DNA from 2 places in the Streptomyces afghaniensis genome. Region 1 is predicted to be linked to the other one. Evidence: riboswitches for the same ligand, from Rfam matches in the RefSeq annotation. Region 1 holds a riboswitch; the other holds the start of a gene.
What was found. A riboswitch is a leader RNA that binds a small molecule or an ion and turns the genes downstream of it on or off. The one in region 1 is predicted to bind thiamine pyrophosphate.
Positions count from the first base shown of each region.

Region 1 (14,825 bases):
CCCGGTTCCGGGCGTCGTACGCGCCGATCGTGGTCGTCGCGGAGGGGGCCATGCCCAAGGACGGCGACATGGTCCTCAAGGACCAGTCGCTGGACTCCTTCGGGCACGTCCGCCTGTCCGGTGTCGGCGAGTGGCTCGCCAAGGAGATCGAGAAGCGCACGGGCAAGGAGGCCCGCACGACGGTTCTGGGCCATGTCCAGCGCGGAGGCACCCCCAGCGCCTTCGACCGCTGGCTCGCCACCCGTTTCGGGCTGCACGCCATCGACTGCGTCCGCGACGGCGACTTCGGCACGATGGTCGCCCTGCGCGGCACGGACATCGTCCGCGTCCCCCTCGCGGACGCGACGGCCCGCCTGAAGACGGTGGACCCGACGCTGTACGAGGAGGTCGGGGTGTTCTTCGGCTGACCGCCTGTTCCAGGTGCCGGTCGGGGCCGCGCGGCCCCGACCGGCACCCGCGCTACACCGAGGGCGCGCCCGTGCCCCGCAGCTGCCTGACCAGGTCCCGCACGACCGCCGCGCCGTCCAGGGTGAGCACCGACTCCGGGTGGAACTGCACTCCCGCGAACCCGGGCCCCCGCAGCGCGTGCACCTCCCCGTTCGCCGCGCGGCTGACCTCCACGCCGTGCGCGGCCAGCTCCTGACGGGCCCCTTCGTCGCAGTGAGCCACGAAGCTGTTGTAGAAACCGACCGTCTCCGGCCGCCCGAACAGGTCGATCGTCGTCTGCGCCCCCTGGTACGGCACGTCCTTCCGTACGATCTCCAGCCCCAGCTCGGCCGCGATCAGCTCGTGCCCGAGGCAGACGCCGAGCACGCCGTGCGGGTGATCACTGATGACCTCGGAGGTGAGGTTCCGCAGGAGCCGCATCTTGGGATCGGTGAGGTCGGAAGGGTCACCGGGGCCCGGGCCGAGCACGACCGGGCCCTCGTGCGCGAGCACCGCCTCGCGGAGCCCGTCCTCGTCGTACCGCCGGACGGTCACCTCCAGCCCGCCCGACCGCAGCACGTGCGCGAGCATCGCCGTGAAGGTGTCCTCGCCGTCGACGACCAGGGCGTGTCCGGTGAGCTCCCCGGACGGCTCCTGCATCCGCAGCCAGAACGGCGCGAGCGAGGCCCGGCGCCCGTCGAGCGCGGCCCGCACGCGCGGATCGTCGGCCAGTCGCGGCCGTACGGACTCCTCGCGCGGCCGTCCCGGCCGTACGCCCAGTGCCGTCAGCACTCCGGCCGCCTTCGCGTGCGTCTCCGCGACCTCGCCCGCCGGGTCGGACCCGCGCACCAGCGTGGCGCCCACCGGCACCCGCAGCCGGCCGCCGGCGTCGATGTCGGCCGTGCGGATGAGGATGGGGGAGTCCAGTGTCTGGGCACCGACGGACTCTTCCCGCCCACCGCCCGCGTACCGCCCGAGGAGGGCCAGCGCACCGGCGTAGTACCCGCGCCCGCCGACCTCGTGCCGCTCGATGACCCGGCAGGCGTTCTGCACCGGCGAGCCCGTGACGGTCGCCGCGAACATGGTCTCCTTCAGGACGTCCCGCACGTCCAGCGAGGACTTCCCGCGCAGCTCGTACTCGGTGTGCGCGAGGTGCGCCATCTCCTTCAGCCGGGGCCCGACGACGACCCCGCCCATGTCGCCGACGGTGCACATCATCTTGAGCTCCTCGTCGACGACCATCGACAGCTCCTCGATCTCCTTGCCGTCGGCGAGGAAGTCCAGCAGGTGCTCGGGCGTCGGCCCCTCGGCGGGATAGCGGTACGTGCCGCTGATCGGGTTCATGACGACCGTGCCGCCGGACATCCGCACATGCACCTCCGGGCTCGCCCCGACCAGCGTCCGCTCACCGGTGTGCACGACGAACGTCCAGTACGCCCCTCGCTCGCCCTCCAGCAGCCGCCGGAACAGCGCCAGCGCGTCGGCCCGGCCGAACCCGGGGATCTCCCCCTCGTACGTCCGCCGGATGACGAAGTTCGCGCCCTCGCCCCGCCCGATCTCCTCCCGCAGCACGCGCCCGACGATCTCCGCGTACTCCTCGTCACCGACGTCGAAGCCACCGCCCTCGACCCGCACGTCGTGCGCCGGGAGCTGCTCCAGGGCGTCGGCGAGCGGGACGGCGTGGGACTCCGCGGGTGTCAGCACCGACAGCGGCGTGCCGTCGTCGCGGACGTCGAAACCGCGCTCGCGGATCTGCCGGAAGGGGACGAGCGCCAGGCCCTCGTCGGGGAGGTCGGCGAGGCGGTCGTAGGTACTGACCGGGCCGATCAGGACCTCCACGGTCTCGTGATCGTGGCCCGGGGTGCGGCGGCGCAGCAGGGCGAACGGGCGGGGGTCGTCCAGCAAGCCGAGCAAGTTCATGGGTCCGTGCTCCTTCTCAGTAGTACTCAGCGGTACTCAGTCGGAGAGGAACGGACCCCGGGAAACGCCGAAGGCCGCCCCTCGGGCGGCCTTCGCGAAGTCTGTCGTACGCGCAGTCAGTGGGCCGCCGGATGAGCGGTCCACCACCAGGTCTGGATCGAGTGCGCGAACATGGCAGGCACCCTACCCCATGTCCGAGTCGTGTACCCCGTGTCTCAATTGCTGGGCATGGGTCAGGACGCCCGACACGACCCCGTAATGTTGAGGCCGTGACCGTGAACGCTAAGTCCAGCGCGAGTGCTGGCAACACCTGGCGAGACCTGCCCGCGGCGCAGCAGCCCGAGTACCCCGACACCGAGGCTCTGCGCGCAGTCGTTGCGGACCTCGAGTCGTATCCGCCGCTCGTCTTCGCGGGCGAGTGCGACCAGCTGCGCGCCCGGATGGCGGCCGTCGCCAAGGGAGAGGCGTTCCTCCTCCAGGGCGGCGACTGCGCCGAGGCCTTCGACGCGGTGTCCGCGGACCAGATCCGCAACAAGCTCAAGACGCTGCTCCAGATGGGCGCCGTGCTGACGTACGCCGCGTCCGTGCCGGTCGTGAAGGTCGGCCGGATCGCCGGCCAGTACTCCAAGCCGCGCTCCAAGCCGACCGAGACCCGCGACGGCGTGACGCTGCCGACGTACCGGGGCGACTCCGTCAACGGCTTCGACTTCACCGAAGAGGCCCGCGTCCCGGACCCCGAGCGGCTGAAGCGGATGTACCACGCCTCGGCCTCCACGCTGAACCTGGTGCGCGCCTTCACCACCGGCGGTTACGCCGACCTGCGCCAGGTGCACGCCTGGAACCAGGACTTCGTGAAGTCGTCCCCTTCGGGGCAGCGCTACGAGCAGCTGGCGCGCGAGATCGACAACGCGCTGAACTTCATGCACGCCTGCGGGGCGGACCCGGAGGAGTTCAAGACGGTCGAGTTCTACTCCTCGCACGAGGCGCTGCTGCTCGACTACGAGTCCGCCCTGACCCGGGTCGACTCGCGCACCGGGCAGCTGTACGACGTCTCCGCGCACATGGTGTGGATCGGCGAGCGCACCCGGCAGCTGGACCACGCGCACATCGAGTTCGCGTCGAAGATCCGCAACCCCATCGGGATCAAGCTGGGTCCGACGACCACGGCCGAGGACGCGCTGCAGTACATCGAGCGCCTCGACCCGGAGCGTGAGCCGGGCCGGCTGACGTTCATCGTCCGCATGGGCGCCGACAAGGTCCGCGACAAGCTCCCCGAGCTGGTCGAGAAGGTCACCGCCTCGGGCGCCACCGTCGCCTGGGTGACCGACCCGATGCACGGCAACACCTTCGAGGCGGCCTCCGGGCACAAGACCCGCCGCTTCGACGACGTGCTCGACGAGGTCAAGGGCTTCTTCGAGGTCCACAAGGCGCTCGGCACCCACCCGGGCGGCATCCACGTGGAGCTGACCGGCGACGACGTCACCGAGTGCGTGGGCGGCGGCGACGAGATCTTCGTCGACGATCTGCACCAGCGCTACGAGACGGCCTGCGACCCGCGGCTCAACCGCAGCCAGTCGCTGGACCTGGCGTTCCTCGTGGCCGAGATGTACAGGGACCAGTAACGGGTTCGCCTGTTACCCGACATCGACTGGGGCGCGGATCACATACGATCCGCGCCCCAGTCGGCTTTTGCGCATCCGGCCCGGCGGGTAAGGTTAGGTTAGCCTCACCGATCAACGGGGACGGCGCCCTGGAACGACCTGTCGGGAGGTGGACCGCGTGTACGTCTGCAGTTGCTTCGGGATCACCGAGCAGCAGGTCAAGCAGCACGCGGACGGCGGCGCCTGCACACCTCGGCAGATAGCCTCCGCCTGCAAGGCCGGCACGGACTGCGGGTCGTGCGTACGCCGCATCCAGGCGATTCTGGGCAGGGGTGCGTGCCCTCGCCGTGAGATGGCCGACCAGGGCCAGCCGGTGCTCGCGGAGCTGGAAGACGCCGCCTAGAGCCGCTAGCTCGGCTGCTCGATCTGCTGTGCGATGTACAGCGCCTCGCCGATCTTGTCGATGAGCTCCAGCTGTGTGTCCAGGTAGTCGATGTGGTGCTCCTCGTCCTCGAGGATCGACTCGAAGAGGTTCGCGGACGTGATGTCGCCCTTGCTGCGCATCACCTCGATGCCGCGCTTGAGGCGGTCGATCGCCTCGACCTCGACCTGCCGGTCCGCCTGGAACATCTCGGTGACCGTCTGGCCGACCCGGACATGGAAGAGCCGCTGGTAGTTGGGCAGGCCGTCCAGCATGAGGATGCGTTCGGTGATCTTGTCCGCGTGTTTCATCTCGTCGATGGACTCTTCACGCGTGTACTTGGCGAGCTTGGTCCAGCCCTTGTTGTCCTGGATCCGGTAGTGCAGCCAGTACTGGTTGATCGCCGTCAGCTCGCCGGTCAACTGCTCGTTCAGGAATTCGAGTACCTCGGGGTCGCCCTGCATTGCAGAGGCTCCTTCCGCGCGGGGGGAACTGGCAGGTTGCGCCGCATGATTCCACCGGCGACGAAGATCGTCCAGTAAGTCTTCACTTACTAAGTAAGGGCATGCTTAGTTCTTATTGCCCCGTTTTGGGCTTGCCCCGGTCAGGGGCATCACCGGGGGTCTGTCAGGATGGAGTCATGGGTCAGCCGGTGGGACACGAATCGGGAGAAGGGCGCGATCCGGCAGGAGCGACGCAGCCCGGGCTTCCGCCGGGTCAGCGGGTGCAGCGCGGCTGGCCGGTCACGCATTACGGGCCCGTCCCCAAGTTCCGGCCCGAGCGCTGGGAGTTCAGGGTCTTCGGCGCCACGGCGGACGGCGGCAAGCACTGCTGGACCCACGAGGAGTTCACGGCCCTGCCGTACACCACCGTCGTGGCCGATCTGCACTGCGTCACCAAGTTCAGCATGCTGGGCGCCGAGTGGGGCGGTGTCCCCGCGCGCACGATCCTCGACATCGCGCCGCCCGCGGACGACGTCACCCATGTGATGGTGTGGGCCGAGTACGGATTCAGCTCCAACCTCCGGCTGGCCGACTTCGCCTCCGAGCACGTCCTGTTCGCCACCCACAAGGACGGCGAACTGCTCACCGCCGAGCACGGCTTCCCGCTGCGCCTGATCGTGCCCCACCTGTACGCCTGGAAGGGCCCCAAGTGGGTGCGCGGCGTGGAGTACATGACCGCCGACCGGCGCGGCTTCTGGGAGGAGCGGGGCTACCACAACATCGGCGATCCGTGGCAGGAGCAGCGCTACTCGTACCAGGAGGAGCCGGGGGACGGTCCCGACCTCTGAGGCCTCTGGGGCTCTGACGCCACTGGGGTCTTGCCTCCCAGGTCTTCGAGGTCGTCAGCAGTCGCGCAGCTTCTTCAGCCGCTCCACGTCCGCCGCGTGCCCCTCCTTGCCGCCCGGCGTCTCGATGATCAGCGGCACGCCCTCGGTCGCGGGGTGGGTCATCAGGGCCCGGAACGGGTCCTCGCCGATGTGGCCGACGCCGATGTTCTCGTGCCGGTCCTTGTGCGCGCCCACCACGTCCTTGGAGTCGTTGGCGTGGATCAGCTTCAGCCGGCCCTCGCCGACCGTGTCCACCAGCAGGTCCAGCGTCTGGTGCATGCCGGACGGGCCGGTCAGGTCGTGCCCGGCGGCGAAGATGTGGCAGGTGTCCAGGCACACGCCGAGCATCGGATGGGCGTCCAGCGCCTCGAAGTACGGGCCGAAGTCCCACGTCCGTGAGCACAGGGAGGCGCCCTGGCCGGCGGTCGACTCCAGCAGCAGGTACGGGTCGTCGTCGTGGGTCAGCTCGTCGAGCAGCGGCAGCAGATGCTCCCGGACCTGCTTCAGCGCCACCGACCGCTCCCGGCCGCCGGTCGCACTGCCGGTGTGCACGACCACGCCCAGCGCCCCGATCTCCCGTCCGCGGCGCAGCGAGTGCCGCAGCGACTCCACCGACCGCTCCACGGTCGCCTCGGTGTGCGAGCCGAAGTTGATCAGGTAAGGGGCGTGCACGTACGCCGGGATCGACTCGGCCTCGCAGGCGGCGCGGAACGCCTCGTCCTGCTTCGGGTTGCCGGCCGGTGTGGCCCAGCCGCGCGGGTTTGCGACGAAGACCTGGACGGTCTCCGCCTTCAGGTCACGGGCGTAGGTCAGGCCGACGGAGTGGAGCCCACCGGCCACGGGGACGTGGCCGCCCACGGGGTTGCGGGAGGGGCCGGACAGCTGATTGTTCACCCGTTCAGGGTGTCATGCGTCCGGCCCTGCCCCGTCCACGGGCTCCCTGCCCGCATCCGTCACCTGATCTTGATGGTGATCGTCGAGCCCTTGGGCGCGGTCTCCCCGCCCTTCACGGACTGGTCCTTCACCGTGTCGCCGAACAGGCCGAGCAGTCCGCGGTCCTCGTCGACCTGGAACCCGGCGCTCTTCAGCTCACGGGTGGCGTCGTCGACGCTGTCGCCGACCACGTCCGGGACCTCGATCATCTCGGGGCCCTTGGACACCGTCAGCGTCACCGTGTCGCCCTCGGCCGCCCGGCCGCCGGCGTTCGGGCTCTGCTTGGCCACCTGGCCCTTGTCGAACTCGGAGGAGGTGACCCGCTCGGCGGCGACCTTCACCTTGAGACCGGCGTCCGTCAGTTCGGCCCTGGCGTCGGCCAGGTCGTCACCGGTGACGTCAGGGATGTCGATGGGGCTGCCCTTGCTGACGACGAGTGCGACCGCCGAGCCCGCGCGCACCTTCGTGCCGTCCGCCGGCCGCGCGGAGATCACCGAGCCCCTGGGCACGTCCTCGCTGAACTCCCGGGTGACCATGCCCGGCTCCAGCCCGTCCTCCTGCAGCAGGGACCGCGCCTTGTCCAGCCGCTGCCCCTCCAGGGCGGGCACCCGCACGTTCTCGGGGCCGTCGGAGACGGTGAAGGACACCGAGTCGTTGAGGCGGATGCGGGCGCCCGGCTCAGGGTCGGTGCCGATGATCGTGCCGCGCTTGACGGTGTCGCTGTAGGCGTGGCTGACCTTGCCGACCTCGAGCCCGGCGTCGTCCAGCCGGGCCCGGGCCTGCTCTTCGGTCTTCGACAGCAGCGGGGGGACCTCGGTGAACTGGCCCGAGTTGATGTACCAGATGCCGGCGCCGAGTCCGAGCACGAGCAGGACGGCGGCGACGATCGCCATCGGGCCGCGCCGTGGCCCCGAGCGGCGCCGGGACGGCGGGGGCGGCGGGGACTCGAAGCGGCTGGTGCGGTTGAGCGCGGCCGCGGAGCCCGCCTCCTCGTCCTCGTTGACGGGCAGCGGGCGCGGCGTGGCCAGCGCACGCGGGATCACGCTCGTACGGTCGTCCGCGTTGACGTGGTCCGCCGCGAGCGCCTGCGGCGGCACCGCGTCCAGCTGCTCCACGGTCAGCCGGCCGCGCCCGTCGCGGACCTGCGCGAGCAGCGCCACCGCGTCGTGCGGGCGGATGTCAGGGGTGCGGGCCGTCGCCGAGGCCACCATCTCGTCCAGCTCGTACGCCAGACCGGGCACGGCGGCCGAGGGCGGCGGGACGTCCTCGTGCAGATGCTTGTAGAGGATCACGGCCGGGGAGTCCCCGTCGTGCGGCTTGTCGCCGGTGAGCATCTCGTACAGCATCACGCCGCACGCGTACACGTCGACGCGGGGGTCGGCGGTGCCGTTCTCTATCTGCTCGGGGGCGAGGTACGAGACCGTGCCGAGGACGGTGCCGGTGGTGTTCGTCACCGTGTCGACGGCCCGTACGAGACCGAAGTCGGCGACCTTGACCCGGCCGTCGTCCCCTATCAGGACGTTCTCCGGCTTCATGTCCCGGTGCACGAACCCGGCGCGGTGCGCGGCGCCCAGCGCGGCCAGCACCGGCTCCAGGATGTCCAGGGCGGCACGCGGCTGGAGGGCCCCGCGCTCGCGCAGCACGTCCCGCAGGGTGCAGCCGGCGACGTACTCCATGGCCAGGTAGACGTACGAGCCGTCGGTGCCCTGGTCGAAGACCTGCACCACGTTCGGGTGCGCCAGCCGGGCCACCGACTTCGCCTCGCGGATGAACCGCTCGACGAACGAGCCGTCCACCGCGAGCGAGGGGTGCATCACCTTGAGCGCGAGGACCCGGTCGAGGCGGGTGTCCACGGCCCGGTAGACCGTGGCCATCCCGCCGACCGCGATCCGCGCGTCAATGCGATACCGGCCGTCGAGCACCTGCCCGACCAAGGGGTCCTGAAGGGTCGTGTCCACGCAGGCGAGTGTACGAGCCATGACTGACAGCTCCATCTCCCCGCCTGTTTTCGGAGCGCGACTGAAGCGGACCTGTGACGTGTGTCCCAACTCTGCTTCTCCCGCTCACCGGAAAGCGGGCCGCTCCGGATCCAGCACGGCGATGCCCTCGGCCGGCGAGGACGCCTCCGCGAAATGCCGCCGCGGAATACGCCCCGCCCGATAAGCCAGCCGCCCCGCCTCCACCGCATGCCGCATCGCGTCGGCCATCAGCACCGGCTCCTGCGCCCGCGTCACCGCCGAGGCGAGCATCACACCCGCGCACCCCAGCTCCATCGCCAACGCCGCGTCCGACGCCGTACCGGCCCCCGCGTCCAGAATCACCGGCACACGCGCGTGCTCGACGATCAGCTGGAAGTTGTGCGGATTGCGGATGCCCAGCCCCGAGCCGATCGGCGAGCCGAGCGGCATGATCGCCGCGCAGCCGACGTCCTCCAGCTTCCGCGCCAGCACGGGATCGTCGTTGGTGTACGGCAGCACCGTGAACCCGTCGTCGACCAGCGTCTCGGCCGCCTCCAGCAGCTCGATCGGATCCGGCAGCAGCGTGCGCTCGTCGGCGATGACCTCCAGCTTGACCAGGTCCGTGCCGAGGGCCTCGCGTGCGAGACGGGCCGTGAGGACGGCCTCACCGGCGGTGAAGCAACCCGCCGTGTTGGGCAGGACGCGGATGCCCAGCTTGTCCAGGACGGACAGCACCGAGCCGTGCACCGAGGCGTTCACCCGGCGCATCGCGACCGTCGTCAGCTCCGTCCCGGACGCCACCAGCGACCGCTCCAGCACGTCGAGGCTGGGGGCCCCGCCCGTACCCATGATCAGGCGGGACGTGAAGGACGTACCACCGAGGACAAACGGATCGTCGGCCATGGTCAGCCTCCTTGGACGGCGGTGAGGACTTCCACGCGGTCCCCCTCGGCGAGGGGCGTGGACGGCCACTGCGCGCGCGGGACGACGGTTTCGTTGAGGGCGGCGGCCACGCCGGACGGCGCGGCGGTGAGGGACTTCACGACGGTGTCGAGAGCCGTGCCGGGCCGGACGTCCCGGGGCTCCCCGTTGACGGAGATGTTCATGCGGGCTGCTCCGTGAGGGCGGTGGCGGTGCTGAAGCGCTTCGGCGTGAAGGGGCGGGCCTCTTCGGGGAGTTCACCCGTCGCCAGGACGTGCGCCAGGGCGTCGCCGGTGACCGGCGTGAGCAGGACGCCGTTGCGGTAGTGCCCGGTGGCCAGCAGGAGCCCTTCGAGACCGGTCGGGCCGAGCAGCGGAGCGTTGTCGGGGGAGCCGGGGCGCAGTCCGGCCCGGGTCTCGGTGAGGGGCAGCTCGGTGATGCCCGGGACCAGCTCGTGTGCGTCGCGCAGCAGCTCGTACACGCCGCCCGCGGTCACGGTGGTGTCCCAGCCGAGCTCCTCGCTGGTCGCCCCGACGACCAGCTCGCCGCTCTCGCGCGGCACCAGGTAGACGTGGCTGCCGCGCACGACCGCGCGCACGGTCCGGCTCAGGAACGGCCCGTGCCGCTGCGGCATGGTCAGCCGTACGACCTGCCCCTTCACCGGCCGCACGGGCGGCAGCACATCCTCCGGGACGCCCGCGAGCCGCCCGCTGAGGCTGCCCCCGGCCAGCACGACCTGCCCGGCGTCCAGCGGGGTGCCGTCGTCCGTGATGACACCCGTGGCCCGATCGCCCACGACGGTGAGCCGCTCGGCCCACCCACGGTGGAAGACCACACCGGCCCGCTCGCACGCGGCGGCCAGCGCCCCGGCCAGCCGCCGCGGGTCGATCTGGTGGTCCCCGTCGACCCGCAGCCCGCCGCGCACGCCCGGCGCGAGCATCGGCTCCAGGCGACGGCACTCCCGCCCCGACAGCCACTGCGACTCGAGGCCCGACTGCTGCTGCAGGGCATGCAGGTCGCGCAGATGGGCCCGGTCGTCGGCGTCCAGGGCCACGGCGAGCGTGCCGCACCGGCGGTAGCCGAGATCGTGGCCGGTCTCCTCGGTGAGCTCGGCCGCGAAGTCCGGATAGCGCCGGGCGGAGGCCAGATTCAGGGCGAGCAGGGTCTGCTCGCCGTAGTGCAGTTCCGTGACGGCGGCCAGCATCCCGGCCGCCACCTGCGCGGCTCCGCCGCCCGGTTCCGGGTCCACCACGGCCGTGGCGAACCCGCGCTGTGCGGCCCGCCACGCGGTGACCAGGCCGATGATCCCGCCCCCGATGACGAGGACGTCTGACGTTCGCGTACGCGACATGGGCGTCCAGCCCCTCCCTTCGCCGGCATGACCCGGATCAGGTTCGTACGGTCGGAGGCCGCCAGCCTCCCTCTCAGCCCGGTGCGTCCGGGCTCCCGCGAGTGCCTTGCGTTTGGCCACCCACCCTAGCCCGATGCCGTACGGCGCAGTAAGGGAGCCACCGCCATGGCCCGGTCCCCGGAGGGTGTCGTCCTCGCCCCGGCCGCGTGTGGAGCAGGTCACTGCACATGAGCACTGACTGACAAAATGTCAGTTGTCTATGGTGATCAGGTGAGCGAGCAGACGCAGGAACCAGGTTCGTCCGCGCCGCGGCGCGTGGTCGTGGCGGGCGCGGGCATGGCCGGGGTCCAGACCGCGGTCGCCCTGCGCGAACAGGGCTTCACCGGCACCGTGAGCCTGATCGGTGCCGAGCCCCACCAGCCCTACGACCGGCCCCCGCTGTCCAAGGCCGTCCTGCTCGGAAAAGCCGAGGGCTCCGCCTTCGACGTCGACTTCGAGGCCCTCGGCATCGAACTGCGGCTCGGCTGCGAGGTGCTCGGCCTGCGCCCCGGCGACCATGAGCTGGACACCGAGGACGGGCCCGTGCCCTACGACGTCCTGGTCGTCGCGACCGGCGCCCAACCCATCCGGCTGCCCGGGGCGGAGGGCGTGCCGGGCGTGCACCTGCTGCGCACCCTGGACGACGCCGAGCGGCTGCGGCCGGTGCTGGCCCGCCGGCACGACATCGTGGTCGTCGGCGCGGGCTGGATCGGCGCGGAGTTCGCCACGGCCGCGCGCGAGGCGGGCTGCGCGGTGACCGTCGTGGAGGCCGCCGAACGGCCCCTCGCCGGGGCGCTGCCCGCCGAGGTCGCCGCGCCGATGGCCGGCTGGTACGCCGACGCGGGTGCCGTGCTGCGGACGCACGCGCGCGTGGAGCGTGTGGAACCGGGTGCGGTGGTTCTCGATGACGGCTCGCGGCTGCCCGCGGGCGCGGTCGTCGTCGGCATCGGCGCCCGCCCGGCCACGGCCTGGCTGTCCGGCTCCGGGATCGAGCTGGGCACGCACGGCGAGATCGTGGCCGACCAGCACCTGCGCGCGTCGGTGCCCGACGTGTACGCGGTCGGCGACTGCGCCTCCTTCCCCTCGGGCCGGTACGGCGAGCGCCTGCTGGTGCACCACTGGGACAACGCCCTCCAGGGGCCGCGCACGGTCGCCGTGAACATCGTCGGCCGGGCCTCGGGGGAGACCCCGGCGGTGTACGACCCCGTGCCGTACTTCTGGTCGGAGCAGTTCGGGCGGTTCGTGCAGTACGCCGGGCACCACGCGGCCGCCGACACGACCCTGTGGCGGGGCGACCCGGCCGGACCGGCCTGGACGGTCTGCTGGCTGCGCGGTGACCGGCTGGTCGCGCTGCTGGCGGTGGGCCGCCCCCGGGACCTGGCGCAGGGCCGCCGCCTGATCGAGTCGGGCACGCCGATGAATCCGGCCCTGCTCGCGGACCCGGCGAGGCCGTTGAAGGCGGCGACCGCGTAGCCGTCGCGGCGTGCCTGTCCGCCCAGGTGGGCGGTCCCGACTTCCGACTGTCAGTGGGGGATGGCAGGCTGGTTTCCGTGACCGAGATTGACGCAAAGATCGATGCTCTCGTCCCTGCCTGGCTCACCCTCCCCGACATCGCCGAACAGCTCGGCGTCGAGGTGACGCGCGTGCGGCAGCTGGTCAAGGAGGGCCAGCTCATCGCCGTACGCCGCGGTGAGAACCGCGCGCTGCACGTCCCCGCGGCCTTCATCGACGGGGACAAGGTCGTCAAGGGCCTGGCCGGGACCCTGACGCTCCTGCGGGACGACGGCTTCACGGTCGAAGAGATGCTGGAGTGGCTCTTCACCCCCGACCCGAGCCTGCCCGGCACGCCGGCCCAGGCCCTGAGTGAGAACCGCGGCACGGAGGTGAAGCGCCGCGCCCAGGCGCTCGCGGTCTGACCCGACCACGACCGAACAACGGTCCGGTGCCGCTCGCGCGGGGCCGGGCCCGAACAACCGCCCGGTGTGGGCCGGGACCCGTGGGGCGACCCGTGGGGTCCCGGTCACGGGGTGGCTTGTGCCCGGCACAGACGCGGGCGCCCGGTGCCTCGTAATGTCACCGGCACGGGCGCACCCCGCACCCGTCCGCCACCGACACCAGGGGGACCACACGCATGGCCGCCACCATCCGCACCACCGCCCGCGCCCAGCTCGCCGACGCCCGGGTCTACCTCTGCACCGACGCTCGCAAGCGGCAGGGCGATCTCGCGGAGTTCCTGGACGCCGTCCTGGCGGGCGGGGTCGACATCGTGCAGTTGCGGGACAAGGGCATGGAGGCGGCCGAGGAGCTGGAGCACCTGGCCGTCTTCGCCGACGCCTGCGCCCGGCACGGCAAGCTGCTCGCGGTCAACGACCGCGCGGACGTCGCCCACGCCGCCGGCTCCGACGTACTGCACCTCGGCCAGGGCGACCTCCCGGTCCCCGCGGCCCGCGCGATCCTCGGCGACGACGTCCTGATCGGCCGCTCCACGCACGCCGAGTCCGAGGCCACCGCGGCCGCCGTCCAGGACGGCGTGGACTACTTCTGCACCGGCCCGTGCTGGCCCACCCCCACCAAGCCCGGCCGGCACGCCCCCGGCCTGGATCTCGTCCGGCACACCGCCGCCCTCGGCACCGACCGGCCCTGGTTCGCCATCGGCGGCATCGACCTCGGCAATCTCGACCAGGTCCTGGAAGCGGGAGCCCGGCGCGCCGTCGTCGTACGGGCGATCACCGAGGCCGACGACCCGGGCGCGGCGGCGGCCGAGTTCGCGAAGAGGCTGCGGGAGCAGCGGGAGGCCGGTCTGTAGGCCGGTTTGTCCAAGGCGTGGACAACAAGTGCACAAATCGGTCAAAAGACTCTGCCCGGTTGGGGGACCGACCGCCCCTGGCTAACCTGCCGGTATGGCCCTCGGCACCGCATCCATCAGGTCGGACCACGCGCGCACCGTCCGCGACATGCTCGCGACCGGCAAGACGACGTACTCGTTCGAGTTCTACGCCCCGAAGACCCCGAAGGGCGAGCGGATGCTGTGGAACGCGCTGCGCCGGGTCGAGGCCGTGGCGCCCGACTTCGTCTCCGTGACCTACGGCGCGGGCGGCTCCACCCGCGCGGGCACGGTCAAGGCGACCGAGGCGATCGCCTCCGACACCACTCTCACGCCCATCGCGCACCTCACGGCGGTCGACCACTCCGTGGCCGACCTGCGCAACATCATCGGCCAGTACGCCGACGCCGGGATCCGCAACATGCTCGCCCTGCGGGGCGACCCGCCCGGCGACCCGATGGGCGAGTGGGTGCCGCATCCCCGGGGCCTGGCCTACGCCGCCGAACTGGTCGAGCTGATCAAGGCGTCCGGCGACTTCTGCGTGGGCGTCGCCGCCTTCCCGGCGATGCACCCGCGCTCCACCGACTGGGACACCGACGTCCGCCACTTCGTCGACAAGTGCCGTGCGGGCGCGGACTACGCCATCACGCAGATGTTCTTCCACCCGGAGGACTACCTCCGGCTGCGCGACCGCGTCTCGGCCGCCGGCTGCGACACCCCGATCATTCCCGAGGTCATGCCGATCGCCAGCGTGCGGTCGCTGGAGCGGATCGGGTCCCTCACCAACGCCGCGTTCCCGGCCGCCCTGAAAGAGCGGATCCTCACAGCAAAAGACGATCCGGCCGCTGTACGCTCCATTGGTATCGAATTCGCCACGGAGTTCTGCGCGCGGCTGCTCGCCGAGGGAGTGCCCGGCTTGCACTTCATCACGCTCAACAACTCCACGGCGACGCTGGAAATCTACGAGAACCTGGGCCTGCACCACCGACCGCAGGCCTAGACCGTTCGCACCGGTATACGACACACTGCGTAGCGGCGACTGGGAGAGGGGCGTACATGGGCTGGGCGGTCCTCTACATCGCGTTCGGCATCGTCGCGCTG
Region 1 is NZ_JBIRGJ010000007.1:431,634-446,458, reverse strand. It holds gene ACH4G3_RS27820 (6-phosphofructokinase) at 1-407, shown strand, start outside; gene ACH4G3_RS27815 (anthranilate synthase family protein) at 460-2,346, opposite strand; gene ACH4G3_RS27810 (trp operon leader peptide) at 2,463-2,519, opposite strand; gene ACH4G3_RS27805 (class II 3-deoxy-7-phosphoheptulonate synthase) at 2,616-3,968, shown strand; gene ACH4G3_RS27800 ((2Fe-2S)-binding protein) at 4,117-4,350, shown strand; gene bfr (bacterioferritin) at 4,356-4,832, opposite strand; gene ACH4G3_RS27790 (sulfite oxidase-like oxidoreductase) at 5,009-5,659, shown strand; gene ACH4G3_RS27785 (deoxyribonuclease IV) at 5,714-6,592, opposite strand; gene pknB (Stk1 family PASTA domain-containing Ser/Thr kinase) at 6,652-8,589, opposite strand; gene ACH4G3_RS27775 (thiazole synthase) at 8,695-9,492, opposite strand; gene thiS (sulfur carrier protein ThiS) at 9,495-9,695, opposite strand; gene thiO (glycine oxidase ThiO) at 9,692-10,861, opposite strand; TPP riboswitch at 10,859-10,970, opposite strand; gene ACH4G3_RS27760 (NAD(P)/FAD-dependent oxidoreductase) at 11,132-12,373, shown strand; gene ACH4G3_RS27755 (Rv2175c family DNA-binding protein) at 12,451-12,816, shown strand; gene thiE (thiamine phosphate synthase) at 13,032-13,706, shown strand; gene metF (methylenetetrahydrofolate reductase [NAD(P)H]) at 13,801-14,724, shown strand; gene ACH4G3_RS27740 (SCO2102 family sporulation regulator) at 14,781-14,825, shown strand, end outside.

Region 2 (14,825 bases), on a different contig from region 1:
GTGATGGAGTCTACTACGATCCGCAATCTTCCCCTATCGCGAATCTTTTCCGAATCACGCGGCCGGACGGTCGAGAGCACTTCCTGCTGCCGCTAATTCTTAGTCAGACTCAGATTTTGGGGGAGCGAGTCGGAGACGAAGGATACGTTTCGGCGGAGGCTCTCTTCGAGTTCGCTCAGAACCTAGGCTTTGATGTTGAGCAAGTGGCAAACGCGCTCGATTATGCAGTGGAAAAAAGGCTTCTTGACACCGCTCCACGCCACTCGGGGGAAGTTCCGCGACTCCACTATAGGATTACTACCGTGGGCGCATACACGACTCGGGTTCTCCTCGCCTATTTTGCGTATGTTGACGCGATGCTCGTTGACACGCCGATCGTTGACGAGCAGTACAGGAATCTAATTAAGGACGACCATACCTTGCCGGAGAGGGTTACTCGAAGTGAGTATTTTCGCCTTTATCTCGACAGGCAGTGGTCGAAGGTGAAAGATTCCGGATTGCCTTGGCGCTGGTCGGACACTAGCGAAAAGCTGTCTGCGGATATTCGCCGAGTGGGCCGGAAGGCCGACCCTCAGGCTTGGAATTACTAAGTGTAAATGTACTGGTTCCGTTCCGATGATTCGCTCTGGTGTCGCTGGGGAGAAAACCTTTGGACGTGTGCCAATTTGAGCTGCTCCCTGTCGCCGGGACGGGGTGGCGTTCCTGCTAGTTACCAACAAGCCGCGCCAGTTCGTCGCGGATGGTGGATTACTCCCGGTTTGGGTGCAAGGCTGTCGAGTTCCGAGATATGGCGCGCGTGCAGTTGGCTCCGGTTCACACCCGGGCGCTGTGCGCCCCTCAGTCGGTCACGGTGGGAAGCCCCATGGCGCCATCGGGCTAGCGGTGGCGGCAACCAGCGTCTCCTGGGCCGTCCCTGGGCCGTGCGAGGCCGACCAACGCTGACAGTCGGCACCCACGGGTGACCACCCCCACCCCGCTCCGGCCTGGGCTCCCGGCGATGATCTGCCACACTGGATGGGTTATGCCTGCACCCGGAGAACTCACTTTCGTCGCCCCCCGCGGAGCCAAGAAGCCGCCGCGGCATCTCGCCGACCTCACTCCTGCCGAGCGCAAGGAGGCCGTTGCCGCTGTCGGGGAGAAGCCGTTTCGTGCCAAGCAGCTCTCGCAGCACTACTTCGCGCGGTACGCGCACGATCCGGAGCAGTGGACCGATATTCCGGCCGGCTCCCGCGGTCGGCTCCAGGAGGCGCTGCTTCCCGAGCTGATGTCCGTCGTGCGGCATCTGTCGACCGACCAGGGCGCCACGCGCAAGACGCTGTGGCGGCTGTTCGACGGGACGCTCGTCGAGTCCGTGCTGATGCGCTACCCGGACCGGGTGACCATGTGCATCAGCTCGCAGGCCGGGTGCGGGATGAACTGCCCGTTCTGTGCGACCGGGCAGGCCGGGCTCGACCGGAACCTGTCCACCGCCGAGATCGTGCACCAGATCGTGGACGGTATGCGGGCGCTCAGGGACGGTGAGGTGCCGGGCGGGCCGGCGCGGCTCAGCAACATCGTGTTCATGGGCATGGGCGAGCCGCTCGCCAACTACAACCGGGTCCTCGGCTCCATCCGGCGGCTCACCGACCCCGAGCCCGACGGGCTCGGGCTCTCGCAGCGCGGGATCACGGTCTCGACGGTCGGTCTCGTCCCGGCCATCCACCGGTTCGCGGACGAGGGCCTCAAGTGCCGCCTCGCGATCTCCCTGCACGCCCCCGACGACGAGCTGCGCGACACCCTCGTCCCCGTGAACACACGGTGGAAGGTCCGGGAGGTGCTGGACGCCGGCTTCGAGTACAGCGCCAAGTCCGGGCGCCGGCTGTCCATCGAGTATGCGCTGATCCGGGACATCAACGATCAGGCCTGGCGCGGTGACCGGCTCGGGCGCATGCTCAAGGGCAGGCCCGTGCACGTGAACCTGATTCCGCTCAACCCGACGCCCGGGTCGAAGTGGACGGCTTCCCGGCCGGAGGACGAGAAGGCGTTCGTGGAGGCCATCGCCGCGCACGGTGTGCCGGTGACGATCCGGGACACCCGTGGTCAGGAGATCGACGGGGCGTGTGGTCAGCTCGCGGCGACCGAACGGTAGTCTGACCGGCGTAAGCACAACCGTATTTTCCGACACCTTCATATTCCGACAGGGGAGCGCCACAGCGCTGAGAGTGCGGCACACGGCCGCAGACCCTCCGAACCTGGCCCAGGTCATTCTGGGTAGGGAGATCGGTCATCACTCGAGCTGTTGCGCCCTGCCCGGGACCCCCAGGGATCCCGGGCAGGGCCGCGTCTTCTCCTGGTCCTCCAGGAGGAATCCAGTGAGCAACACCATCAAGCGGCTGACGGCGGTGGCCGTCGGGCTCGGCATGGCCGGCACGCTCGCCGCGTGCGGGTCGTCCGACGGCGGCCAGGGATCCGGTGACTCCAAGACCGTGACCCTCGTCAGCCACGACTCGTGGGCCGCCTCGAAGGACGTCATCGCGGCCTTCGAGAAGCAGTCCGGCTACAAGGTGAACGTCCTCAAGGACGGCGACGCCGGGCAGGCCGTGAACAAGGCCATCCTGACCAAGGACAACCCGCAGGGCGACGTCTTCTTCGGAGTCGACAACACGCTGCTGTCCCGCGCCCTCGACAACGGCCTGTTCCAGCCGTACGAGGCGAAGGGCTCGGACCGGATCGCGCCGGAGTACCGGGCCGACCAGGACAAGCACCGGGTCACGCCCATCGACACCGGCGACATCTGCGTCAACTACGACAAGAAGTACTTCGCCGACCACAAGCTCGACCCGCCGCGCAGCTTCGACGACCTGGTCAAGCCCGAGTACAAGAACCTCCTGGTCACCGAGAACGCCTCCACCTCCTCGCCCGGGCTCGGCTTCCTGCTCGGCACCGCCGCGAAGTACGGCGACGGGGGCTGGGAGGGGTACTGGAAGAAGCTCAAGGCCAACGGCGTGAAGGTCGTCGACGGCTGGGAGCAGGCCTACAACGAGGAGTTCTCCGGCTCGGCCGGTGGCAAGAAGGCCAAGGGGGACCGGCCGCTCGTGGTGTCGTACGCCTCCTCGCCGCCCGTCGAGGTCGTCTACGCCGACCCGAAGCCCGCCGCGGCACCGACCGGGGTCGCGCAGGGCACCTGCTTCCGGCAGGTCGAGTACGCCGGGCTGCTGAGCAACGCCAAGAACACCAAGGGCGGCAAGGCACTCCTCGACTTCCTGATCAGCGAGCGGTTCCAGGAGGACATGCCGCTCAACATGTACGTGTACCCGGTGCGCGAGGGCGCCCAGGTGCCCCCGGAGTTCGTGAAGTACGGGCCGCAGGCCAAGGACCCGGAGACCATGGACCCGGCGAAGATCGCCGACAACCGTGACCAGTGGGTCAAGTCGTGGACCTCGCTCGTACTGAAGTGACCGAAGCAGCCGTCCGCAAGGACCGGCGCGGGAGTGCGGCGCGGCTCGGGCTCATGGCCGTGCCCGTCGCGTTCTTCGCGGTCTTCTTCGCCTACCCCGTCGCCGCGATCGTCGCGCGCGGTCTGAAGGTCGACGGGGTCTGGCGGTTCGGGCGGATCGGGGAGGTGCTGGCCCAGTCGGACGTCCGGCACGTCCTGTGGTTCACCACCTGGCAGGCGGTCGTCTCGACGGTGCTCACGCTGCTGGTCGCACTGCCCGGCGCGTATGTCTTCGCACGCTTCGACTTCCGCGGCAAGCAGGTCCTGCGCGCGGTCGTGACCGTGCCGTTCGTGCTGCCGACGGTCGTCGTCGGCACGGCGTTCCTGGCGCTGGTCGGGCGCGGCGGGCTGCTCGACGAGCTGTGGGGCGTACGGCTGGACACCACCGTGTGGGCGATCCTGCTCGCGCACGTCTTCTTCAACTACGCGGTCGTCGTACGGACCGTCGGCGGGCTGTGGGCGCAGCTCGACCCGCGGCAGGAGGAAGCCGCGCGGATGCTCGGGGCGTCGCCGCTGAGGGCGTGGCGGCAGGTGACGCTGCCGGCGCTCGCGCCCGCCGTGGCCGCCGCCGCGCTCATGGTCTTCCTGTTCACCTTCACCTCATTCGGTGTCGTCCAGATCCTCGGCGGACCCACCTTCTCGACCCTGGAGGTGGAGATCTACCGGCAGACGTCGGAGATCTTCGACCTGTCCACGGCCGCCGTGCTGACGCTGATCCAGTTCTTCGCGGTGGGCGCGGTCCTCGCCCTGCATGCCTGGACCGTACGGCGGGGGGAGAGCGCGCTGCGGCTGGTGGACCCGTCCGCGACCGCGCGCCGGCCGCGCGGCACGGGGCAGTGGGCGCTGCTGGGCGGGGTGCTCGTCACCGTCGTCGTGCTGCTCCTGCTGCCGCTCGCCGTGCTGGTGCAGCGGTCCCTCGACGCGCCCGGCTTCGGCTACTACCGGGCCCTGACCAGGGACGACGGCGGCGTGTTCCTGGTGGCGCCGATCGAGGCGATCGGCAACTCACTGGAGTACGCCGTCGCCGCCACCGCCATCGCCGTGGTGATCGGTGGTCTCGCCTCCGTCGCGCTCACCCGCCGGGACGCCGGGCGGTTCGTGCGCGGCTTCGACGCGCTGCTGATGCTGCCGCTCGGGGTGTCCGCGGTGACCGTGGGCTTCGGGTTCCTGATCGCCCTGGACGAGCCGCCGCTGGATCTGAGGTCCTCGTGGATCCTGGTGCCGCTCGCGCAGGCGCTGGTCGGTGTGCCGTTCGTCGTGCGGACGATGCTGCCCGTGCTGCGGGCGGTGGACGTGCGGCTGCGGGAGGCGGCCTCGGTGCTGGGGGCCTCGCCCTGGCGGGTGTGGCGTGAGGTGGATCTGCCGATGGTGCGGCGGGCGCTGCTGATCGCGGCCGGGTTCGCCTTCGCGGTGTCGCTCGGGGAGTTCGGGGCGACGGTGTTCATCGCGCGGCCGGACAACCCGACGCTGCCGGTCGCGGTGGCGCGGCTGCTGGGGCGGCCCGGAGAGCTGAACTACGGCCAGGCGATGGCCCTTTCGACGATTCTGATGGTGGTGTGCGCGGTGGCCCTGCTGGTGCTGGAGAGGCTTCGCACGGACCGGAGCGGGGAGTTCTGATGCTGCTGGCCCTGGAGGGTGCGACGGTCCGGTTCGGCGGGCGTGCCGTGCTGGACGCCGTCGATCTGGAGGTCGCCGAGCACGAGATCGTGTGTGTGCTCGGGCCCAGCGGCAGCGGCAAGTCGACGCTGCTGCGGGCGGTGGCGGGGCTTCAGCCGCTCGACTCCGGGCGGGTGGCGCTCGACGGGCGCGACCAGGCGGGCGTGCCCGCGCACCGGCGCGGGGTCGGGCTGATGTTCCAGGACCACCAGTTGTTCCCGCAGCGGGACGTGGGCGGCAACGTCGCCTTCGGACTGCGTATGCGCGGGATGTCGAAGCGGCAACAGGCCGACCGCGTACAGGAGTTGCTGGACCTGGTCGGTCTGCCGGGCGCGTCCCGCCGGGCCGTCGCGGCACTGTCCGGTGGGGAGCAGCAGCGGGTGGCGCTGGCCCGGGCCCTCGCGCCGAGCCCCCGGCTGCTGATGCTGGACGAGCCGCTGGGGCAGCTCGACCGGTCGCTCAGGGAGCGGCTGGTCGTCGAACTGAAGGAACTGTTCGGCCGGTTGGGCACCACCGTGCTCGCCGTGACGCACGACCAGGGGGAGGCCTTCGCGCTGGCCGACCGGGTCGTGGTGATGCGGGACGGGCGGATCGCCCAGTCCGGTACGCCTCTTGAGGTGTGGCAGCGGCCGGCCGACGCGTTCGTGGCCCGCTTCCTCGGCTTCGAGAACGTCGTCGAGGCGACGGTCGGGGCGGAGGCAGCGGACACGCCGTGGGGCAAGGTGCCGGTGCCGGAGGGCGCCCCGCAGGGCACGCGGACCCTGCTCGTGCGGCCCGCGGGCGTGCGCCTGGCGCCGGCCGGCACGGGTCTGCGCTGCACGGTGACCGCCCGCACCTTCAAGGGCACCCATGTCGCCGTCCACCTCCAGCCGCAGGACGCCCCGCGCCTGGAGGCGGCGTGCGCGCTGCGGGCGGCGCCGGAGCCCGGGGACGAGGTCGGGGTGGAGTTCGACGCGGCCGAAATCGCCGTGCTCGACTGATCGGGCCGGGCCTGGGGCGCTACCCCTGGGCCTGAAAAGAGGCGATGGCCCGCCCCCACGAGAGGGACGGGCCACCACCGGGCGCTGCAGGGCGGGCGTCAGCTGTCGCTGCTGTTCGCCCCACGACGGCGCATGCCGAAGAACACCGCTCCGCCACCGACGACGACCAGGGCCGCCGCGATACCGGCGATGATGCCGGTGTTGGAGTCGGCGCCGGTCTCGGCGAGGTTGGAGTCACCGGCCGCGGGCGCGGGCGCGTTGCCCGCCGGCGTGGTGCTCTCGCTCTCCGACGGCGAAGGAGCCGGGGTGTCGGTCTCCTCGGCCGGCTTCGAGGGGGAGGCCGACGGGGTCGGCGTGGCCGGGGGAGTCGCCGGCGGCTTCTCCTCCTCCTTCTTGCAGGCCGTGGCCGGGGTGACGAGGTTGGGCTTGATGTCCTCGTCGACGTACGGAGCGGCCTTGACGTGGATGCGGTACTCCGCGTTCGGCTTCCAGTTCTCGGCGAAGGTGATGGTGGTGCCCTCGCGCGAGCCCTTGACCTCCTGCTCGCCGACCTTCTTCACGTCGGCGCCGTTGTTCTCCAGGTACACGGTGACGGTCGCCGGGACCCCGGCGGGGTCCACGTCGGTGACGGTGATGACGCCCTTGTCGCCATCGCACTTCGCCTCGGCCGAGAACTCGTTGATGTTGCAGGCGAGCGCGTTGCCGGCGGCACCGAGCGCGAGCGCGGCCGAGGCGGAGACGACACCGAGGATCCGCACGGAACGTGCGACGGTACGGCGCGAAGCCGTACGGCGTGATACGGACAGAACTGCCACGTTTGTCCTTTACAGGATGCGCAAATGCGGGGGGTGGAGGCAGTGTTGACTGAACATCAGCACTACCGGGAGGCTCTCAGGTCTATAAGCGCCGCATAAGTAGTGTCAACGCATATGCAGGTTGCAAGCACTTGCTTTGCCAGCTTATTAACCGCCGAGACGTTTCAACGCCTCCGGCGCCTCCTCGATCCGCTCCACGAGCGCGATCCGCGCCTCCATCGAACGGCCCCTGGCCAGCGACTGGAGCAGCGGCCACGTCGGCAGCTTCTGCGTCCAGTGCGCGCGGTTCACGAGCACCATCGGCGTCGGCTCGCCGCGCGACTCGTAGTAGTTGGGCGTCGCGTTGTCGAAGATCTCCTGTACGGTGCCGGCGGCGCCCGGCAGGAACACCACGCCCGCGTTGGACCGGGCCAGCAGGCCGTCCTCGCGTGTGGCGTTGGCGAAGTACTTGGCGATGTGCGACGCGAAGGCGTTCGGCGGCTCGTGGCCGTAGAACCAGGTCGGGATGCCCACCGAACGACCGCCCTGCGGCCAGCGCGTGCGTATCTCGAAGGCGGCCGTCGCCCACTGCGTGATCGACGGCGTGAAGTGCGGTGCCTTGGCGAGCAGTTCGAGCGACTCGGTGAGCATCTCGTCGCCGAACGGGGCGGCGTAGGCGCCCAGGTTCGCGGCCTCCATCGCGCCAGGGCCGCCGCCCGTGGCCACCGTGAGACCGGCACGGGCCAGTTCCCTGCCGAGCCGTGCCGCCCCCGCGTACTCCTGCGTGCCACGGGCCATCGCGTGGCCGCCCATCACGCCCACGACCCGGGCGCCGGACAGCAGTTCGTCGAGCGCGTCCGAGACCGAGTCGTCGTGGACCGCGCGCAGCATGGAGGCGTAGATGTCCCGGTCCGCCTTCGTGCGCTGGAACCAGGCGTAGGCCCGGGCGTCGGGCGTGGCCTCGTAGCCGTCCGCCAGCGACTCGAAGAGCTCGTCCGGCGCGTAGACATGGCCGCGGTACGGGTCGAAGGGCAGGTCCGGGACCGGCGGGAAGACCAGGGCGCCGTCCGTGCGGATCTTCGCGGCGGCCTCCTCGCGCATCGCGCAGCCGAGGAAGACGGCGCCCGCCGTGTCCGTGCCGAGCAGTTCGCGCGTACGGTCCGTCAGGTCGACGGCCTGGACGCGGTGACCGGCGAGCGTGCCGCGCGCCGAGACGGTCGCGTCGAACTCCTCCAGCGTCTCGATCTCACGGTCGTCATGGTGGGCCGCATGGGCGGGCATCGTCTGCACTCGCCCATGCTGGCACAGCCGCCGTCAGCCCTGGACGGCCGCCGGGTCCATCCACACGACCTCGAAGGTGTGGCCGTCCGGGTCGTCGAAGGCGCGTCCGTACATGAACCCGTGGTCCTGGGTCTCGCCGGAGACCGAACCACCCGCCGCGACCGCCTTCTCGACCAGCTCGTCGACCTTCTCGCGGCTTTCGGAGCTCAGCGCGATGAGCACCTCGCTGGTCTTCTTCGCGTCCGCGATCTCCTTCTTGGTGAACTGGGCGTACTTCTCCTTGGTGTGCACCATCACCACGATGGTCTCGCTGATCACGACCGAGGCTGTGCTGTCGTCGCTGAACTGCTCGTTGATCGAGTAGCCGAGCTCCGTGAAGAACTTCTTCGAGGCGTCGAGGTCGTTGACGCACAGGTTCACGAAGATCATCTGCTGGTACATGCGAGGTCTCTCCCATCGGGTGTGTGTCGTTACGCGGGGATAGACCGGGGGCCTGAGCGGAACTCATCGCCGTACGGAGATTTTTTTCGTACGAGTTTTCAGCGGGCCAGCGGCAGCGCCGCCAGTTCGGCGACGGTCAGGGTGAGCGGGCCGAACAGGGCGAGCAGCGCACCCGCGCGCAGGGCCGCGGCGCCGCGCAGCATCGTCGCGGGGGCGCCGAGGCGCAGCAGCGCGGCGGTGGTGTCGGCGCGGGCCTGCCGGGCCTCGACGGCGGCCATGAGGGCCGTGGCCACGGTACAGCCGGTCACGAGCAGCACGCCCAGCGTGGTGAGCGGACCGAGCGACAGTCCGTCCGGGGCGTGCAGCAGCGCCATGGCGTACGCCGCCGCGAGCACCGCGCAGACCACGCCCAGGGGGCGGCCGATCCTGGTGGCCTCCGCCATGAGGATCCGGCCGGCCAGGAGCCGGAGGGCCCCGGGGCGGGCCGACTGGAGCAGTCGCCCGCACAGATGGGTCAGGCCCGGACCGGCCAGGGCCATGCCGACGGCGGCCAGCGCCCAGCCCGCCAGGACACCGGGGGAGGCGCCGGAGAAGGTGAGGTCGGGGGGCGTGGGGGCGGTACGGCTCGTGTACGTCTCCACGGCGAGACCCGCGGCCAGGACGGTGATGCCCCAGGGGAGACCGGAGGGGGCGGAGGTGAGGGCGTTGCCGGGCAGGGCGGTGTCCGGCAGGGCGGTGTCCGGCAGGGCGGCGGCGGAAGCGGCGGGATCGTCGGCGCCGTCCGGCGCCGCGGCGTGCCGGGCCGCATGCGCGGCGGCGTTCCCGGCCACGTGTACGGCGTTGCCGTCGGCCTCGTGCCCGGCGTTGCCCTCAGCCGCGTGTGCGGCGCTGCCGGCCGGGATCACCGTGCTCACGGAGCCAGGTGCCGCCGTCTGGGACCCGGACGGCTCGGGCGGGTCCTCGACCGCGCTCACCGTGCTCCCGGCGCCCCGGGTGGTCGAGCCCGCGGCCGCCGCCGGGACGGCCGCGCCCGTCCGCGCCGCAGGCGGCCCGCCGTGCCGCGCGTTCTGCCCGGCCGACGTGGCGGGTTCGGTGGCAGGACCGTCCGTGGGCCGGATGATCTGCCGGCCGAAACGGCCGTACGCCCCGAAGGTCTCGCGTGTGCTCGTGCGCCGGTACGCGCCGAAACGGCCGTACGTCCCGGCCGGCCGGGACGGTGCGGGGCTCGCCTCCCTCGGCCGCAGCGCCAGCGCCACCGCCACCGTCGCGGCTGCGGGCACGATCGCGAGCAGCGTCAGGGCTCCCGGCAGTGGCAGCGGCTGGTCCGCCGCGAGGGACTCGGCGGCCGCGCCGTCGAACGGCATGCCCGTCAGATCACCGCGCAGGTGCAGGAAGAACAGCAGGGCCAGCATCGAGCCCAGCGTGCAGGACAGGGCTGTCGTCGTCACCGAGACGGCCATCAGGCGCAGCGGGCCGAGGCCGATCGCGGAGAGGCCGGGGCGGGGCTTCGTGCCGGGGTCGGTGCGGGCCACCGCGATCGCGAAGTACACCGTGGCGGCCAGGGGCGCCATGCACCAGGCGAGCCGCAGCAGGGCGGCGCCGGTGGAGCCGGGGTGGCCCAGCGCGTAGCCCAGGGCGCACAGCAACAGGAAACCCGTCCCCGCCGAGGCCGCCGTGACCAGGAGGCGGCGCAGCTGGACGGCGGGGTGGGCGGCGCGGGTCAGACGGAGAGCGAGCACGCGGCCCGGCCTTCCGTCTCGGTGGGTCCGGTGACCGGCGGCAGGTGCACCGTCTGCACGCACCGCCCGTCGAGCAGGGACACCGTGCGGTCGGCGAGCGCGGCGGTCTCCGCGTCGTGTGTGGCCAGGACGACCGTGATGCCGTGGGAGCGGGCCGCCGTGGTGAGGGTGCGCAGCACATGGGCGCGGTCGGCGCGGTGCAGGGGCGCCGTGGGCTCGTCGGCGAACAGGACCGACGGCGCGGGGGCGAGGGCGCGGGCGATGCACACCCGCTGCCGCTCGGCCTGCACCAGCTGGTGCGGGCGTTTGCGGGCGCTCTCGCCGATGTCCAGGCGCTCCAGCCACTCCAGGGCCGCCTTCTTGGCGCGGCGCCTGCTGGTGCCGCGCAGCATCAGGGGCAGGGCGGTGTTCTCCCAGGCGTTGAGCTCCGGGACCAGCGAGGGCGCCGGGTCGATCCAGCCGAAGCGGTCGCGGCGCAGCCGCTCGCGGGTGAGGGGGCCCATGGTGTGCACGGGCACGCTGTTGAACCAGACCTCGCCGCGCCGGACGGGCACCAGGCCGGACAGGCACCGCAGCAGGGTGGTCTTGCCGCTGCCGCGCGGGCCGCCGACGGCGAGGATCTCGCCCTCCCGGACGCCGAGCGAGACACCGCTGAGCGCGGGGGAGCCGTCGTCGTGCTGGAAGTGCAGGGCGCGTGCCCAGAGCACGTCGTTGTCAGGCGGGGCCTCCATGGGCGTACACCTCGGTTCAGATCCGTAGTTCCCTTGCCAATCCCCCGTGCGGGGGAACGAAGGCAGGGCCGATCGGTCACTGGCACGCTAGGCAGTAGGCGGCGGGACGCCGGACAGCACGCGGCCCCGGACCGCCGTTTCTCACTCGAACGGGCGGCACCGGGGCCGGTGTTGATCATCCATGCAGACGATCGGAGCGACGCGGGGTCACAGCTTCGTCCACGCCTCCGACAGCGTGGCGCGCAGGATCTGCTCGATCTCGTCGAACGTCGACTGGTCGGAGATCAGCGGCGGGGCGAGCTGGACGACCGGGTCGCCGCGGTCGTCGGCACGGCAGTACAGGCCGTTCTCGTACAGCTTCTTGGAGAGGAAGCCGTACAGGACACGCTCGGTCTCGTCCGCGTCGAAGGACTCCCTGGTGTCCTTGTCCTTGACCAGCTCGATGCCGTAGAAGAAGCCGTTGCCGCGGACGTCGCCGACGATCGGCAGGTCGTGGAGCTTCTCCAGGGTGGAGCGGAACGCGCCCTCGTTGTCGAGGACGTGCTGGTTGAGGTTCTCGCGCTCGAACAGGTCGAGGTTGGCCAGGCCCACGGCCGCGGAGACCGGGTGGCCGCCGAAGGTGTAGCCGTGCAGGAAGGTGTTGTCGCCCTTGTAGAACGGCTCGGCCAAGCGGTCGGAGATGATGCACGCGCCTATGGGGGAGTAGCCGGAGGTCATGCCCTTGGCGCAGGTGATCATGTCCGGGACGTAGTCGAACTTGTCGCAGGCGAACATCGTGCCCAGGCGGCCGAAGGCGCAGATGACCTCGTCGGAGACGAGCAGCACGTCGTACTGGTCGCAGATCTCGCGCACCCGCTGGAAGTAGCCGGGCGGGGGCGGGAAACAGCCGCCCGCGTTCTGCACCGGCTCCAGGAAGACCGCGGCGACCGTGTCCGGGCCCTCGAAGAGGATCTGCTGCTCGATCTGGTCGGCGGCCCACCGGCCGAAGGCCTCGGGGTCGTCGCCGTGGATCGGCGCCCGGTAGATGTTCGTGTTCGGGACCTTGTGGGCGCCCGGCACGAGGGGCTCGAAGGGCGCCTTCAGGGCGGGCAGTCCGGTGATGGACAGGGCGCCCTGCGGGGTGCCGTGGTAGGCGACCGCGCGGGAGATGACCTTGTGCTTGGTGGGCTTGCCGACCAGCTTGAAGTACTGCTTGGCCAGCTTCCAGGCGGTCTCGACCGCCTCACCGCCGCCGGTGGTGAAGAAGACCTTGTTCAGGTCGCCCGGCGCGTGGTGCGCGAGGCGCTCGGCCAGCTCGACGGCCTTGGGGTGGGCGTAGGACCACACCGGGAAGAACGCCAGCTCCTGCGCCTGCTTGAAGGCGGTCTCGGCGAGCTCGACCCGGCCGTGCCCGGCCTGCACCACGAACAGGCCGGCGAGACCGTCGAGGTAGCGCTTGCCCTGGTCGTCGTAGATGTACGTGCCCTCGCCCCGGACGATGGTGGGGACGGGGGCCTTCTCGTACGACGACATGCGCGTGAAGTGCATCCACAGGTGGTCGTACGCGGTCTGGGAGAGGTCCTTGCTCACGGCTATCGGGTCCTCACGGTTATCGGGTTCCCCACATGTAGGTCTGCTTCTTGAGCTTGAGGTAGACGAAGCTCTCGGTGGAGCGCACTCCGGGGACGGCCCGGATGCGTTTGTTGATGACGTCCAGGAGGTGGTCGTCGTCCTCGCAGACGATCTCCACCATCAGGTCGAAGGAGCCTGCGGTCATCACCACGTACTCGCATTCGGACATGGCCGTCAGCGCGTCCGCCACCGACTCCACGTCGCCCTCGACGTTGACGCCGACCATCGCCTGTCTGCGGAAGCCCACGGTGAGCGGGTCCGTGACGGCGACGATCTGCATCACGCCCTGGTCGAGCAGCTTCTGCACGCGCTGGCGCACGGCAGCCTCGGAGAGGCCCACGGCCTTGCCGATGGCGGCGTAGGGCCGGCGGCCGTCCTCCTGGAGCTGCTCGATGATGGCGAGGGAGACGGCGTCCAGCTGGGGACCGCCGTTCCTGGACTCGCGGGAGTCCCTCTGGTCTGCGCTTCGACTGGCCACGGGCTCACTGTGCACGAGGTCTCGACACTTCCGCAAGGTCTGATCGATGAAATCCGTTGTTTGCATAGCTCGCATCTACGGATTCCGCACGATCCAAGGGAGCGGGGGTGTTGAAAACGTGGACCGGCCGACTAGGGTGGGTGTCTCAAGTACTGGACATCCGAACTGGAGGGTCGGCAGTGAGCACCGAGCTGCGTCGTCTGCGCAACTACATCGGCGGTGAGTTCCGGGACGCCGCCGACGGACGGACCACCGAGGTGGTCAATCCCGCGACGGGCGAGGCGTACGCGACCGCTCCGCTGTCCGGGCAGGCGGACGTGGACGCCGCGATGGCGGCGGCCGCCGAGGCCTTCCCCGGCTGGCGCGACACCACGCCCGCCGAGCGCCAGAAGGCCCTGCTGAAGATCGCGGACGCCTTCGAGGAGCGCGCCGAGGAGCTGATCGCGGCCGAGGTGGAGAACACGGGCAAGCCGGTCGGGCTGACCCGCTCCGAGGAGATCCCGCCGATGGTCGACCAGATCCGCTTCTTCGCGGGTGCCGCGCGGATGCTGGAGGGCCGCTCGGCCGGCGAGTACATGGAGGGTCTGACCTCCATCGTCCGCCGCGAGCCGGTCGGCGTCTGCGCGCAGGTCGCGCCGTGGAACTACCCGATGATGATGGCCGTGTGGAAGTTCGCCCCGGCGATCGCGGCGGGCAACACGGTCGTCCTGAAGCCGTCCGACACCACCCCGGCGTCCACGGTCCTGATCGCGGAGATCCTCGGCGGGATCCTGCCGAAGGGCGTCTTCAACGTCATCTGCGGCGACCGCGAGACCGGCCGCATGATGGTCGAGCACGAGATCCCGGCGATGGCCTCCATCACCGGCTCGGTGCGCGCCGGCATCCAGGTCGCCGAGTCCGCCTCCAAGGACGTCAAGCGTGTCCACCTGGAGCTGGGCGGCAAGGCGCCGGTCGTGGTCTTCGAGGACACCGACATCGCCAAGGCCGTCGAGGACATCTCGGTCGCGGGCTACTTCAACGCCGGCCAGGACTGTACGGCTGCCACGCGCGTGCTCGTGCACGAGTCCATCCACGACGAGTTCGTCTCCGCGCTGTCGAAGGCCGCGTCCGAGACGAAGACCGGGCAGCCGGACGACGAGGACGTGCTGTTCGGCCCGCTCAACAACCCCAACCAGCTCAAGCAGGTGGAGGGCTTCATCGAGCGACTGCCCGCGCACGCGCGCGTGGAGGCCGGCGGCAAGCGCGTCGGCGACAAGGGCTACTTCTACGCGCCGACCGTCGTCTCGGGCCTGAAGCAGGACGACGAGATCATCCAGAAGGAGGTCTTCGGTCCGGTCATCACCGTGCAGTCCTTCCGCGACGAGGACCAGGCGGTGCAGTGGGCCAACGGCGTCGAGTACGCGCTCGCCTCCTCCGTGTGGACCAAGGACCACGGCCGCGCCATGCGGATGTCGAAGAAGCTCGACTTCGGCTGCGTCTGGATCAACACGCACATCCCGCTGGTCGCCGAGATGCCGCACGGCGGCTTCAAGAAGTCCGGCTACGGCAAGGACCTGTCGGCGTACGGCTTCGACGACTACACGCGGATCAAGCACGTGATGACGTCGCTGGACGCGTAGTCGCTCCGTTCGGTTTGTGA
Region 2 is NZ_JBIRGJ010000012.1:93,589-108,413, reverse strand. It holds gene ACH4G3_RS38800 (hypothetical protein) at 1-590, shown strand, start outside; gene rlmN (dual-specificity RNA methyltransferase RlmN) at 1,022-2,128, shown strand; TPP riboswitch at 2,169-2,275, shown strand; gene ACH4G3_RS38790 (thiamine ABC transporter substrate-binding protein) at 2,400-3,437, shown strand; gene ACH4G3_RS38785 (ABC transporter permease) at 3,413-5,092, shown strand; gene ACH4G3_RS38780 (ABC transporter ATP-binding protein) at 5,092-6,111, shown strand; gene ACH4G3_RS38775 (LAETG motif-containing sortase-dependent surface protein) at 6,210-6,869, opposite strand; gene ACH4G3_RS38770 (LOG family protein) at 7,074-8,195, opposite strand; gene ACH4G3_RS38765 (VOC family protein) at 8,220-8,627, opposite strand; gene ACH4G3_RS38760 (hypothetical protein) at 8,726-10,366, opposite strand; gene ACH4G3_RS38755 (ABC transporter ATP-binding protein) at 10,348-11,097, opposite strand; gene ACH4G3_RS38750 (aspartate aminotransferase family protein) at 11,305-12,666, opposite strand; gene ACH4G3_RS38745 (Lrp/AsnC family transcriptional regulator) at 12,686-13,201, opposite strand; gene ACH4G3_RS38740 (gamma-aminobutyraldehyde dehydrogenase) at 13,366-14,805, shown strand.
Region 2: linked by a shared signal. The riboswitch ahead of ACH4G3_RS38790 (thiamine ABC transporter substrate-binding protein) and the one ahead of thiO (glycine oxidase ThiO) in region 1 are both predicted to bind thiamine pyrophosphate.